DNA from 4 places in the Methylobacterium sp. WL1 genome. Region 1 is predicted to be linked to each of the others. Evidence: riboswitches for the same ligand, from Rfam matches in the RefSeq annotation. Region 1 holds a riboswitch; each other region holds the start of a gene.

Evidence for each region. Region 1 has a riboswitch for cobalamin ahead of FVA80_RS11935 (TonB-dependent receptor). Riboswitches for the same ligand answer to the same signal wherever they lie in the genome.
Region 2: linked by a shared signal. The riboswitch ahead of FVA80_RS19925 (TonB-dependent siderophore receptor) and the one ahead of FVA80_RS11935 (TonB-dependent receptor) in region 1 are both predicted to bind cobalamin.
Region 3: linked by a shared signal. The riboswitch ahead of FVA80_RS29690 (CbtB domain-containing protein) and the one ahead of FVA80_RS11935 (TonB-dependent receptor) in region 1 are both predicted to bind cobalamin.
Region 4: linked by a shared signal. The riboswitch ahead of FVA80_RS08255 (TonB-dependent receptor) and the one ahead of FVA80_RS11935 (TonB-dependent receptor) in region 1 are both predicted to bind cobalamin.

What each region holds. Positions count from the first base shown of each region.
Region 1 is NZ_CP042823.1:2,442,853-2,446,057, forward strand. Features, by position in the region: gene FVA80_RS11935 (TonB-dependent receptor) at 1-1,811, opposite strand, end outside; cobalamin riboswitch at 2,157-2,353, opposite strand; gene FVA80_RS11940 (HigA family addiction module antitoxin) at 2,615-2,974, shown strand.
Region 2 is NZ_CP042823.1:4,101,349-4,104,553, reverse strand. Features, by position in the region: gene FVA80_RS19930 (hypothetical protein) at 264-584, opposite strand; cobalamin riboswitch at 1,461-1,670, shown strand; gene FVA80_RS19925 (TonB-dependent siderophore receptor) at 1,891-3,205, shown strand, end outside.
Region 3 is NZ_CP042823.1:6,099,749-6,102,953, reverse strand. Features, by position in the region: gene FVA80_RS29700 (coagulation factor 5 8 type domain-containing protein) at 1-383, opposite strand, end outside; gene FVA80_RS29695 (DUF4424 domain-containing protein) at 507-1,529, opposite strand; cobalamin riboswitch at 1,759-1,954, shown strand; gene FVA80_RS29690 (CbtB domain-containing protein) at 1,988-2,164, shown strand; gene FVA80_RS29685 (CbtA family protein) at 2,181-2,930, shown strand; gene FVA80_RS29680 (DUF1636 domain-containing protein) at 2,938-3,205, shown strand, end outside.
Region 4 is NZ_CP042823.1:1,664,077-1,667,281, forward strand. Features, by position in the region: gene FVA80_RS08255 (TonB-dependent receptor) at 1-1,522, opposite strand, end outside; cobalamin riboswitch at 1,762-1,960, opposite strand; gene FVA80_RS08260 (cell wall hydrolase) at 2,378-2,968, shown strand.

The sequences.
Region 1 (3,205 bases):
TGGTTGCCGGCATACGAGACGGTCGCGCCGTTCACGCTCTGATTGAACGTATCGTATTGCGCGTGCAGGAGCGCGAGGTTGCCGTCCAGCCGCCAGCCCGGGGCGAGGTGCCAGCCAAGCGCCAGCTCGAAGCCCTGCGAGGATTGCTGGCCGACCTGGGTCGACACGGTCGGCTGACCCGGCACGGTCGAGATCAGGTTGTCCTTGACGATCCGGTATCCGGCAACCGTCCATTCCAGTGCGCCGTCGAATGCGAGGCCCTTGGCGCCGATTTCAACCTGCGTGCCGGTGGCGAGCTGGAACCCTGAGAGCGACTGCGTCAGGGTGATGAGGCTGTTCACCGGGTCGGTCGCGAAGCTGTACTGGGCGTAGAGCGCGCTGTCCGGCGTCGGGTTGTAGACCAGCCCGAACCGGTAGCCGAGCGCCTGATAGGTTTTCTCGAACTGCGATCCGCTCTGCAAATCCTCGCGACGGAGCGTCGGCACGTCCAGGCGCACGCCGGTGAGGAACGAGAGCTTGTCCGACAGGATCACCCGGTCCTCGGCGAAGACCGAGGCCTGGCTGGTCTGTGTCGCGTAGGCCGGCTGCGCCCGCCCGTTCTGCGGGAAGTATCCTGGATCATAGCCTATCAGCGGCACGCTGGTGGTCTGGTCGAAGGTGAAATTGTTCGTGTGGCGGAAGTCGATGTGGTTCACGTCGAACCCGACCGCGAACGCGTTCGGCAGGCCGAACAGGTTGCCCTTGACGCTCGCGTCCAGGCGATTCCCGACCTGTTCCTGGCTGTGGTAGATCTCGGTGTAGCTGCCCCGGTCGACCAGCCCGGTGCCGCGGTTGTAGGTGTATTGCTCGGTATCGAGCCAATGCCGCCGGCTGGTGAGCCGATAGGCCGTATTGCGCACGATGATGTCGTCCGAGGGCGTCCACTCGGTCTTGAACTGGGTCCAGTTATCCGACCAGGTAATCTTCGCGTCGCGGACGTTGTAGTTGTTGAACCGGATCAGGTCCGGGATCCTACCCTCGACCAGGGGCGTGCCCCAGTAGCGCGCCGGCTCCTGGTAGCCGAGGTCGTGGCTCACCGTGACGGCGAGGTCTGGGCTCGGCTGGAACAGCAGGGCGGCCGAGACGGCGAGGTTGCGGAAATCGCCCTCCGGCCGGATCCAGCCATCCGCGCGGTTGCCGCTGACGTTGAGGCGGTACGCGAAGGTGTCGCCGAATTCCTCGCGCCCGAGCGCCCCGCCCGAATCCAGCGCCAGCCGCGCGACGCCGTCGGTGCCGATCACCGCGCGCGCGGTGTTGATCGGCACGAAGACCGGCTTCTTCGGCACCACGTTGATCACGCCGCCGATGGCGCCGTCGCCGTAGAGCACCGAGGACGGGCCGCGCAGCACCTCGATACGCTCGACGTTCCAGGTGTCGAACGGGAACGTGACCGTGTTGGCCCCGACATAGAAGCGTGTGCCGTCGTAGAGCTGCTGGATCGAGTTCGGGCCCGCGAAACCGCGCGACGTGAAGGCGCCGTTGCCGTTGCCCGGCGCCGCGATCGTGGTGATGCCGGTGGCGTCCTGGGTCACGGCTTCGGCGATCGTGTCCTGGCCGCGCAGCCGTGCGGTCTCGCCCGATACGATATCGACGCTCGCCGGCGTCTCCAGCGGCGTCAGCCCGAGCCGGCTCGCGGTCCGGTCGGGCGTGCGCAGGTTCAGCCCGGTCGGTGCAGCGCGGGTCAGGCTGACGCCGCCCTCCCCCTCGACGGAGAGCTGATCGAGGGTCACGGTTTCCTGGGCTGCGGCCGGGCTTGCCAGGAGCGTGAGCATGGCACCGCAGAGCGGTCTACGCCGGCTGCGACGAGGAAGTTTGGATCGCGACATGGTGAGGATAGGTCCGAGCGCGGCGGCCGCCGGTTCAGATGCCCTAATAGCAATGTAATAACATTACAATTGCGGATGCGTGTCTGATCCGGTCCGGTCCACGCGCGGCGGCCCGGGTGAAGGATCGGGCCGCGTGCAAACGCGGCCGGGATCGGCACGACAAGGGAAAGCATCGGGAACCGGGACGCGGGCGCGCTTGCTGTGGCACGTCACCGCGAACGAGGCCTCGCCGACCGCGCTCGCGCACGGCCGTCTCGACACCCGCCAGGACACCCCGCCTGACGCGTTTCGCGTGTGACCACGGCTGACGGCAGGTCTCCTGGCTCGCGGGTCGCCGCCCTCGCACCGTCTTCCCGGGCTTGAGACCCAGTGACGTGGTGGTGAAGGACTCGCCGCTCACAGTTGCGGGGACAGCCGCGGTTTCAGGGCAGGCCCCTCACCGCGTTCCCTTTTGATCCCCGAGGGGAACCGTCGCCGACTAGCGTGGCTGTATGCCGGTGGAACGTCAAGCGTGTGGATATCCGGCCCCCTGCGTGGGCGGCCTGCGATCAGGCGCACGATCGCCTCGCGCGATGCAAATTAAAATCTACTTATTTTACTTTTAGACAACTCAGGAACTTTTTTTGAGCTGTCACGTAAGATTTGCGAGCCGAAATCGGAGGTGTTTTAAGACGGCGCATCGGCTAAAATAGTGGTTTTCGTTCTATCGCTTATTCGCCAAATTTGCAAAACCTGGTAGGAGAATCATTATGAATTCATCCTATGTATTAGGGAATCCCTGTCATCCTGGCGGGTTTGTTCGCCGCAATATCCTTGAGCCGCGTAACCTAACTGTCATGGCTGCGGCCAGCCTGCTCAACGTGACGCGCCAAACGCTGTCCGACTTCTTGAACGAGAAGATCGCTCTTACGGCCGAACTGGCTCTGCGGGTCGAGAAGGTGTTCGGGGCCCGCATGGAGATGCTGATGGAGATGCAGACCCACTACGATATCTCGCGCGCGCGGAAACTCGAACAGAAGGTCGAGAGGGAACTCGCGGGCCGGACCGGCGTCCAGACCCCGACCGAAAGGCCTCAGGTAATCGTCAAGCGCGTCTACGCGTTTGGGTGAGCTCAATTCGTGGCGACCGGTTCTCCGGGATGCCGGAACGTTACCGGATCTCCCCTGCGCGACGCGGGGTGAACGCGCATTGATCGGGCCTCCACGCCTTGTCGTCGCTTCTTGGCCGGGACGCACCGCTTTGCGACGCATGATGGACGGCTCCTGAAAACACCTCGGCGCGTTTCCGCGCGGGACCGGGTGACGATTGCAGGGGGACCAGTCCCCATGCCTTGATATCGT
Region 2 (3,205 bases), 1.7 Mb from region 1:
CGCGACGGGTCGAACCGGAACCGAGCCGCCCGGCGGGATCGGCTTCACGCTGACGGGCGCGGACTTCGCAGGCCGGATGGCGGGCTTAGAGCAGACGCGGGCTTACCCCGCTGCCCCCTCCACGCCCCCTCCACGGCTTCTCAGCGCGGAGGGGTGAGATCCGGTAGCCATCCCGCACCCGCACCCTCGTCGGGAGGGCACGCGTCGTGACGGTGCGCCGGCACGGAACCGGCGCGCGAGCCGATTGACGGCGGGTACGAGGGTCACCGGCGCTTCGTCAGGCTGAAGATCGCGAAACCGGCCAATGCGGCGAGGCCCAGGGCGAAAGAGCGGTTGCCGTGCACGAAGTCGGCCGCCTGTTCCCCGGCCTGCCGGAGGTCGTTGCCCAGCGGCGATCCGGTCAAGATACGCTCGGCCCGTGCCTTGTTCTCTTCGCGCGTGTTGATCGAGACCTCAAACCCGTCGCCATGCCGCTCGATGTCGATGCTGTTGCGGGCAAACCCGGCACGGGCCAGGCGGTCTCGCGCCGATCGAGCGGCCTTCAGGGAAGGGACCGTTACCGAAGCCAGGGTGCTGTCCATCATCATGTTCTCCACGCCGCGCGGCGTACCGCGTCGGTGCCGACCGCGCTCTTCGGAAAGCAAACCCCCTGCGGCCGTTCAGGTTCGCGACGCCGCGACCCGGTGTCGAAGCCAAGCCGCAGGTGCCGCGCCCCGAGGGCCCACCGGAGGCCGGCACGCACCGCGAAGCCCGCGCGGGGGGCTCGCAGCCCGCCGATCTGATGCGGGTCTCGACGCGCCCGGCCCACGCCGCGCGCCCGATACGGATGAGCCCGGCGGCGGCCCGGAGTTCGCCCGGCCTCGCGCCGAGGCGCGTCGCTCCCTGGCACCGCGGGTGCAATCCGGGCCGCGTCTCGAAACAGATCGGGGGCCGCCCCAGGTGGACGCAAGACCGTATCCGGACGGATCGAACGCCGTGTCGAATCGCTGCGTTACGGTTTGCGGCCGAGCGGGATCGGAAGAGCTTGGAGGCGGCGCGTCCGTCCCGGTCTGGGGCCAACACCCACCCGATCCGGACAGGTCCGGGTTCCTGGACGAGGCTGCGGCCAACCCGGGCCTGGCGCTCCGCCTGCGGGTGGCTCCGCACGGTGAACACGCCCGGATGGCCGCGCCGTCCGGTCCCTGGCAGACCATCGCGGTCTCGGCCGGGCTGCCTGCTGGCCGTCTCGCCGCCACCGCGCGCCGACAGGCCGACGTCCGGCGCTGGCTTCCGCGGCCACGTGGAAGAGATCCCGGATCCGGCCCCGGAAGGCCCCCCCCGCTGCTCGCCCGGGCTCGCTCATCCGCCAGAGCCGAAACCGTGAGCTGGCGAACCGGGAGGCCGATGTGTCCCTGAAACCACAGCGTGTGTAACGTTATTGCATTCTGTCGTTGAGGCATTGACCCCCGGGGGCGCGGTGGCGAGTATCGGGCGGCCAAGGTTCCCGCGGGCTTCGGTCCGCGGGCGAAGATGGGAATTCGGTGCGCTCGTACGGGCAAGGCCGAAGCTGCCCCCGCAACTGTAAGCGGTGAGTCCCTGCCGCCCGTGGTCACTGATGCGTCGCATCGGGAAGACCAGGCCGGGATCGTGACCCGCGAGCCAGGAGACCTGCCTCGGCGCGACGACGACCCTCGGGCGGGGTGCCCCGGCGGAACGCAGGGACGGCGCGGCCCCGTGGGCCCGTCGCCCGCACGCGCTCACGCTGAAGCCTCCGGCTCGACAACCATGAGTGTGCCGGTGCCAGTCCGCCCGAAGCCGACCACGACCCATCCCTCCGCGAAAGCCCGGGGCCCGCGGAGCCGTTCCCGGTCTCCCTTCCGCCGCCAGAGCCCGCGTGTCGCCCTCGCGGCGATCCTGACGGCGGGCTCGCCGGCCGGCGAGACGCGGGCGCAGGAGAGCATCGCCCTGGAGGAGGTCTCGGTCGAGCATGTCGGCGGCAGCCCAGCCCCCGGTACGACGGCCGCGTCGGACAGCATCGGCCTGATCGGGCCGACTCCGGGCTACGGTGCGACCCGGGCCGTCAGCGCGACCCGGACCCCGACCCGGCAGATCGACGTGCCGCAGGTGGTCACCGTCGCCCCCCGGGAGGTGATCAGCGACCTCGCCGCCACCCGCGTCGATCGCGTGTTCAACTACCTCCCCGGCGTCGCGCAGCAGAACAATTTCGGCGGCCTGAGCCTGTTCAGCTACGCCATCCGCGGGGTGACGACCTCGGAGATCTACAAGAACGGTTTCCCGCTCAATCGCGGCACGCCCCCGCCGCCCGACGCCCAGAACATCGAGCGGATCGAGGTGCTGAAGGGCCCCGGCGCCGGACTGGTCGGGCGCAGCGATCCGGGCGGGCTGGTGAACCTCATCACCAAGCAGCCCACCGCCCAGCGCTTCGTCGAGATGGGCACCCAGATCGATTCGTTCGGGCTGACGCGCGGGACGGTCGATGCCGGCGGCGCGCTCAACGAGGATGGCACGGTCCTGTACCGGTTCAACCTCGCGGCCCAGGGCGCCGGCAGCTTCCGGGACTTCGTCAACAGCGACCGGCTGCTCGTGGCGCCGGTGATCAGCTGGCAGGTGACGCCGGATACCCGCGTCACGGTCGAGACCGAGTTCGTCAAGAACCGCATCGTGTTCGACCGCGGGGTGATCGCGATCAACAAGCAGCTCGGCTTCCTGCCGATCTCACGCTTCCTGGGGGAGCCGGGCCAGAGCACCTATCAGACCAACAACACCCTGCAGGTGCGCGTCGATCATCGCTTCGACGACGCCTGGCAGATGCGGCTCGCGACCTACCTCAACACGGGCGACCTGGCGGGCGAGTCGGCCGAGGTCCGTTCGCTCGCCGCCGACAACCGCACCGTGGCGCGCGACCGCAACGTGCGCGACTACCGCTGGGACGTGGCGATCGGGCAGGCCGAACTGCTCGGGCGCTTCGACACGGCCGGGATCGGCCACACGGTGCTGCTCGGGCTGGACCGCGAGAGCACCGACAGCCGGACGCAGTACTTCCGCTCGAATTTCCGCACGAGCCCCTTCGCGCTCGACATCTACGCGCCCGTCTACGGGCAGGCGCTGCCGCCGATCACCATCCCGCGCAACAACCTGGAGCGGGTCACCAACACCGGCCTCTACGCGCAGGACGAGATCGTCCTCACCCCGGAATGGCGGGCGC
Region 3 (3,205 bases), 2.6 Mb from region 1:
GCCCGCAGGGCGATCAGGTCGAACGCCGCCTCCTCGCACATGACCCGGACCGTGACGTTCGGCATCGAGGCCGGCATCGCGACGCGGACGGAACGCGTCCAGGCGCGCTCGTCGGCCTCAATGACGACCGTGCCGGCCTCCGACTCGACCGGACGGGACGCGATGCCCGGTGCGGACCACGTCACGCCGTCCTGCGAGAACAGGATGGCGCCCTCCGCGACCGAACCGCCCTCCCCGCACGGGATCCCGACAACGGACCGGACCGGGAAGCGGCCGCCGAGGTCGAGGTCCAGCCAGGTCCTATCCGCCTCGACAACGCGCTGCGGGGCGCGGCCGGACGCGAGATCGACGAGGGCGGATGTCGGGGCGTCTTCCGGGGCCATCGTGTCTCCGAGGCGGGCTGGACCAAACGCGCCGAGGTCGGGGCCGGAGGGCGCGCCCGGCGGTGCCCGTATCGAACCCGACGCGTCAAGCCCATGGGCGCACCGCGAGGGCGCCCGACCGATTCATTCTCCCGTCTTGGTCTTGAGCAGCAGGATCTCGATATCGCGCTGCGGGACGAAGTCCCTCATCACCGTCTCGAAGGTCGTCGGGCCGGTCTTCTTCACGTTGGCCCCGCAGAACGAGACCAGGGTCGTAGGATCCCCCTTGTCCACGACCAGCTTGAACTGGCCGATCGGGCCAGCCCAGTTGCCGCCGGAGCTGATCACGTGGGAGAGGGACCGTTCGTAGGCCTGGAACGCCCGGCTGCCGTCGGCGCTCGACCGCCGGTACAGGGCCTGGGCCACCCGCTCGAAGGTCGGGTCCGTGCAATATCGGGTCGCGTAGTGCGCCTTCTGCGCCGGGTCGAGGTTCGGCCCGCCGTAGGACAGGCTCGCGAGACCGCCGAGGCTCGGGACGTAGCTCTGGCGCACCGCGATCTCGCGCCCGGCGGGAAAGACCTGCCGGCGCCAGAATTTCGACTTCAATGTCCAGAGCGGGGCATCCGCGATCGTCCCGTCCTTGTGCTCCTGCCGCTCCAGGATGCCGGCCGCGATCAGGTCGCGCCGCTGGCGCTCGCCGAGGCGGCGCAGGGCCGCTTCCGTCGCCGCGGTGGTTGGCACGAGCGGGATCCCCAGCGCCTTGAGCCGAGCGGTGATCTCCACGGGCGGTGTATCGCTCCGCATCAGGAACGCCCGCTGCTCGACCTGCGATTCGACGGGCTCGCCATCGACCGCGGACTGGAACTTCAGGAAGTTATCGTGCGCCGGATCGGGGAGCGAAACCAGCATCTCGGAGTCACCGGTGATGTCGGGCATCGGGAACGCGATCGTGGTCTCGATGTCGGAATCGGTCAGGTTGCGGAACCGATAGTCGATCTGCACGGCCTGCTCGGAGAGGTACATATCCTCGGCCGCGAGGGCGATCGTGCCGGCCTTTTCCAGGACGAGCCCCCCGGCGATGAGCGCGGCGGTGCTGTCGTCGGACCGGACCGGAAGGGACGTGGCCGCCAGGACGACGAGGGCCAGCGACAAGGTACGCATCGACATCAATGCTCAAGGGTTCGAGAATCGGACAGGGGCCGGAATCGTCCATGCCGGCCGTTACACGGCGCCGGTGCCGCGGGCCAAGCGCCGACGGCGGTCGCGACGCGTCGAAGTCCGTCCCCCCAATGCGTTTCGACACTCACGGCCACCGCCCGACCCGCATATCCTTGCCGTACCCCAAGAGTCCGAAACGATTCCGCCGGGCCTCCGTTGTGCGAGAGCTGTCATGCGTCTACAACGATGGCGTGACGGTGCCCCAGAGACGGGGTGAAAAGGGAATGCGGTGAGGGGTACGAACCTCGAAACCGCGGCTGCCCCCGCAACTGTGAGCGGCGAGCGTCTGCCAGTAGGCCACCGGAGCGATCCGGGAAGGTGGCAGGCGCGCCGAGCCGCGAGCCAGGAGACCTGCCGTCACGATGAGATCCCGCAATGCCGCCGGTGGGGCGGCTGGAGACATGTTGATGACCACCTCGACCCTCGCCCCCACCGGCACCCGCGCCGGAGAGCGTCCGGTTGCCGTCGCGCTCGCGGCCTTCCTGGGCCTCGGCCTCCTGTTCATGGCGGGCTTCTCGCCGGCGATCGCGCTGCACAACGCCGCGCACGATTTCCGGCATACCCAGAACTTCCCCTGCCACTGACGCCCCTGGCGCAGGGATGATCATCCGGCTTCTGTCGGCGGCCCTGGCCGCCGGCTTCCTCGCGGCCGTCGTCGTGACCGGCCTCGAGTTGACGCTGACGTCGCCGCTGATCGTGGCGGCCGAGCGCTATGAGACCAAGCAGACGCACCAGGCCGAGCGCAGGCTCCCGATCATGTCGGCTCAGGTCGTGCTGGCTCATGCGGGGCACGATCATGCCACACCGGACGCCGCGCCCGAGTGGCAGCCCGGCGAGGGGTTGCCCCGGATGGCCTTCACCGCTCTGGCGACGCTCGTGGGCGGGGTCGGCTACGCCCTCCTGCTCGGTGCGGTGATCTTGGCCTGCGGCCGTGAGCCGACGCGGCAGGTCGGTGTCGCGTTCGCGATCGCGGGCTTCGCCAGCGTCGCTCTGGCCCCGGGCCTGGGATTGCCGCCGGAATTGCCGGGCAGCGAGGCGGCACCGCTCGCCGCCCGTCAGGCGTGGTGGGTGATGACCGCCGCCGCCACCGGGATGGGCCTGTACCTGATCACGGTCCGGCGCTCGCTGATCGCGATCCTGGGCGGCCTCGTGCTGATCGTGGCGCCGCACGTCGCCGGTGCGCCGCAGGCTGCGGAGGTGTCCTCGGAGCTTCCCGCGGCACTCGCGGCGCAGTTCGCGGCGCGCTCGCTGGCGATCAGCTTCGTCTTCTGGATGCTGATCGGCCTCGGCTTCGGCTGGGCCTGGCAGGCTTTCGGCCGTGGAAACGCACGCGGGACGGTGCATGCCTGAGGCCGTCATGCCTGAGACCGTCCTTTACGTTTGTACGACCTGCCGCCGCCCGGGCGACGATCCGGACGGGCCCCGGGCCGGCGCGCGCCTGCTCGAGGCCCTGCGCGCGCGCAACACGTCCGGGCAGCTGCGGATCGAGGGGGTCGAGTGCCTGTCGGTGTGCAAGCGGCCCTGTTCCGTGGCGGTCGCGTCCGAGACCCGCTGGACCTACGTCTACGGCGACATGGACCCGTCCGAGTCGGCGGCGACCATCCTGGACGGGCTGGCCACCTACG
Region 4 (3,205 bases), 780 kb from region 1:
GGAACAGGTTTTCGGACGCGAAGTCGAGCCGGAACAAGGCGAGGCTCGTCTCCAGCCCGGCGATCGAGCGGTTGCGCAGCCCGACCTCGTAGCCGGTCGAGGGCACCAGGAACGGCGCGCGGCCGATGTTGAACAGGGGGCTTGCCGGATCGACCGTGGCAGTCACCCCGCGCACGTCGTTCGAGTGGAAGCCGCCGCCGTAATTCACGTAGAGCTCGGTGTCGAACCACGGTCCGAGGGTCAGGCCGAGCTTCGGGTTGACGATGCCGTCGCGGGCCCGGCCCGAATTGGCCGGCGTGTCCGAGGCGACGCGGGCATCATAGCCGTCGGCACGGAAGCCGAGGCTGGTGCGCAGCCAGTCGGTCCAGCGCACCCGGTTGTCGAAATAGACAGCCCCGCTCGTCTCCAGCACCCGGTCGTCGAGCACGCCCGAGCGGTATTGCCGGTTCGTCGTGTTGAACAGCCCGACCCGGATGCTGTCGGTCCGGGTCTGCACGCCGACCTCGTTCTCCATCGGACGCCCGAACACGTCGCCCTGGAAGATGTGCAGCGCCTCGCCGCCGCCGATGATGCGCTGGTCGAGCTGGTGGAACTGGTCGCCGCTGACCGGATCGTTGAGGAAATAGGTGAAGTCGTTGAACAGGTTGAGCTGCGAGCGGATCACGTAGGCCGAGGCCCGGGTCAAGCCGGTTTCGTCGGTGCTGCTGAAGCGGCCGGACAGCGAGAGGCGGCTCGTATCGCCGCCATCCGTGAGGTTGATCGTGCCGTAGCGGCCGATCAGCCCCTGCGCGACCGCCCGCTCGGGGATCTGGTTGGTGGCGGTCCAGCGGCCCGCATAGGCCATGCCGGTGACCGAGAATCCGTCGAGCGCCGTGCCCTGGCTGTAGCGGGCGACGGTGCTGATCTTGCGCAGGGCGTCCGGGACCACCCACGGACCGTCGTAGACCTGTGCGTCGGCCGCGACCAGGAGGTTGCCGTCCCCGATCGGGGTCGAGGCGATGGTGAGCGCGCGCTTGTAGCCGAAGCTGCCGATGGCGGTGAGCGCGAGGTTTTTCTGGACGGTGTCGAGATAGTCGATCCGCACGGAGCCGGCGGAGGCGAAGTCGCCGTCGCGTACGAAGTACGGCCCCTTGTGGAACTCCACCGCGCCGACGAGTTCGGGGATCAGGAAGTTGATGTCGGCATAGCCCTGCCCGTGGGCGTGGGTGCGCATGTTGAGCGGCATGCCGTCCAGGAACAGGGCGATGTCGGTACCGTGGTCGAGGTTGAAGCCGCGCAGGAAGAACTGGTTGGCCTTCCCCTCCCCGCTATGCTGGGTGACGATCAGGCCCGGCACCGCCTCCAGCACCTCGCCGGGACGCGTCACCGGCCGGCTGTTGAGCTGGGCGCCCGTGATCACCCCCGCGCTGGCGGAAGCCACGGGCAGGAGCGGGCCGCCGATGCCGGTCACGCCGCCGACATAGCCCGCACTCGCGGCGGCACCGCCCCGCGGGGCCCCGGAAGGCTCTGCGGTGACCGAGATCTCGTCGAGCGTCGCCTCGGTGTCCGGGCCCGGCCGGGATCCGTCCCGGGCGGAGGCCGCAGGGGGCAGCAGCGCCAGGGCCGTCAGCACGGCCAGTTTCGAGAGCGTGAAGCGCGGGACAGGACGGGACACGGGACCTCGGGCGACGGCAGTGGCACGTCACCGCGAACGAGACCGCGCCGACCGCGCTCGCGCGGGCGTCCCGGCACCCGCCAGGACACCCCGCCCAGCGCGTTTCGCGTGTGACCACGACTGACGGCAGGTCTCCTGGCTCACGGGTCGCCGCCCTCTCGTCGTCTTCCCGGGCGAGGCGGCCCAGTGACGTGGTGACGAGAAGGCTCACCGCTTACAGTTGCGGGGGCAGCCGCGGATTCGGGGAAGACCCCTCACCGCGTTCCCTTTTGATCCCCGAAGGGAACCGTCCCGGCCACCTTCGAGCCAAGGCTTGGGTCCCGTCAACGTCCCGGCACCGGTTGGCGGCGTGTGTGTCTATCGGATGACACCGGGCCCTCGGCCGGCTCTCGTTCCAGCCGAACGAGGCCGCCGACCGGGGGACTCGTCCCTCCGATCCCGGACGGCTCCGGGCGATGCTACGCTAATGGTATCGCGAAGCTTTTCCGCCCGGACCTGCGGCTCCCGCTGCGGCTCCGGTCCGTCCCGCGAGGGGCCGCGTTCCAGGGCTGTCCGTGGTCCGCCAGCGCGGGCCGACCGGCGTTCGGGGCGATCCACGCATGCCGGCCCGCCACATCCTCGCCGCGAACGTGCACACAAGCTTGGCGCGTACAACGATCGAGAGTGGCGACGCCGGGCAGGGCGATCGCCCTGCCCCGAGGCCGGAGGACGGAGCGCTGATGCATGCAGGGTAGCGAGAGGATCAAGACCGTTTCGGGGCTGGTCGCGCTGGCGCTCGCCGGCGGCCTCGGTGCGTGCAACACCGCGTCACCCCTGACCACAGGATCGATCCCCGGCCGCAAGCCGTCGATGGTGGTCACCGACGCCGAGCGCGACTGCCTCGGCCGGGCCATGTATTTCGAATCGAACCGCAGCGACGAATCCGGTCTGCTGGCCGTCGGCACCGTGGTCATGAACCGGATGGAGGCCGCGATCTTCCCGGGCGGCATCTGTGCGGTGGTCGGGCAGCCCGGGCAGTTCGCCCCCGGCGTCCTGACCAAGCCGATGCAGGACCGCGACCTCCAAAAGGTGGCGGATGCCGCCGACGCGGTGCTGGCGGGCGAGCGTCACCCGAAGGTCGGGAAGGCGATGTATTTCCACACGGCCGGCCACCACTTCCCGTACACGAACATGCACTACGTGGCCGTAGCCGGCGGCAATGCCTTCTACGAGAAGCGCAACTCCCGCGCCGCCAAGGCGGAAACGCCGGCGCCCGCCGCCCTGCCCCCGACGGTGTCGAGCTACGCGGCCGGCCCGGCTGCGCCGACGCGTTAGCGCTGCGCACAACGATCCGAACGGCCTTGCCGGATCCGGATCGCGCTTCCGGCGCGGGTCCCTCCCCTTGCCGCAAGCCTGCGCCCCGGCACCACCCGCTCGCAGCGCGTGTCCATCCCGCTGCGAGCGTGGCCGCCCGCGACCACGCGGGCCGGCGGAAGCCGCCGCAAGCCATACATCGGGACGCGGCTCCCGACAGGGACGCGGATCGACCGGCATAGAACGAGGCGGTGCTGT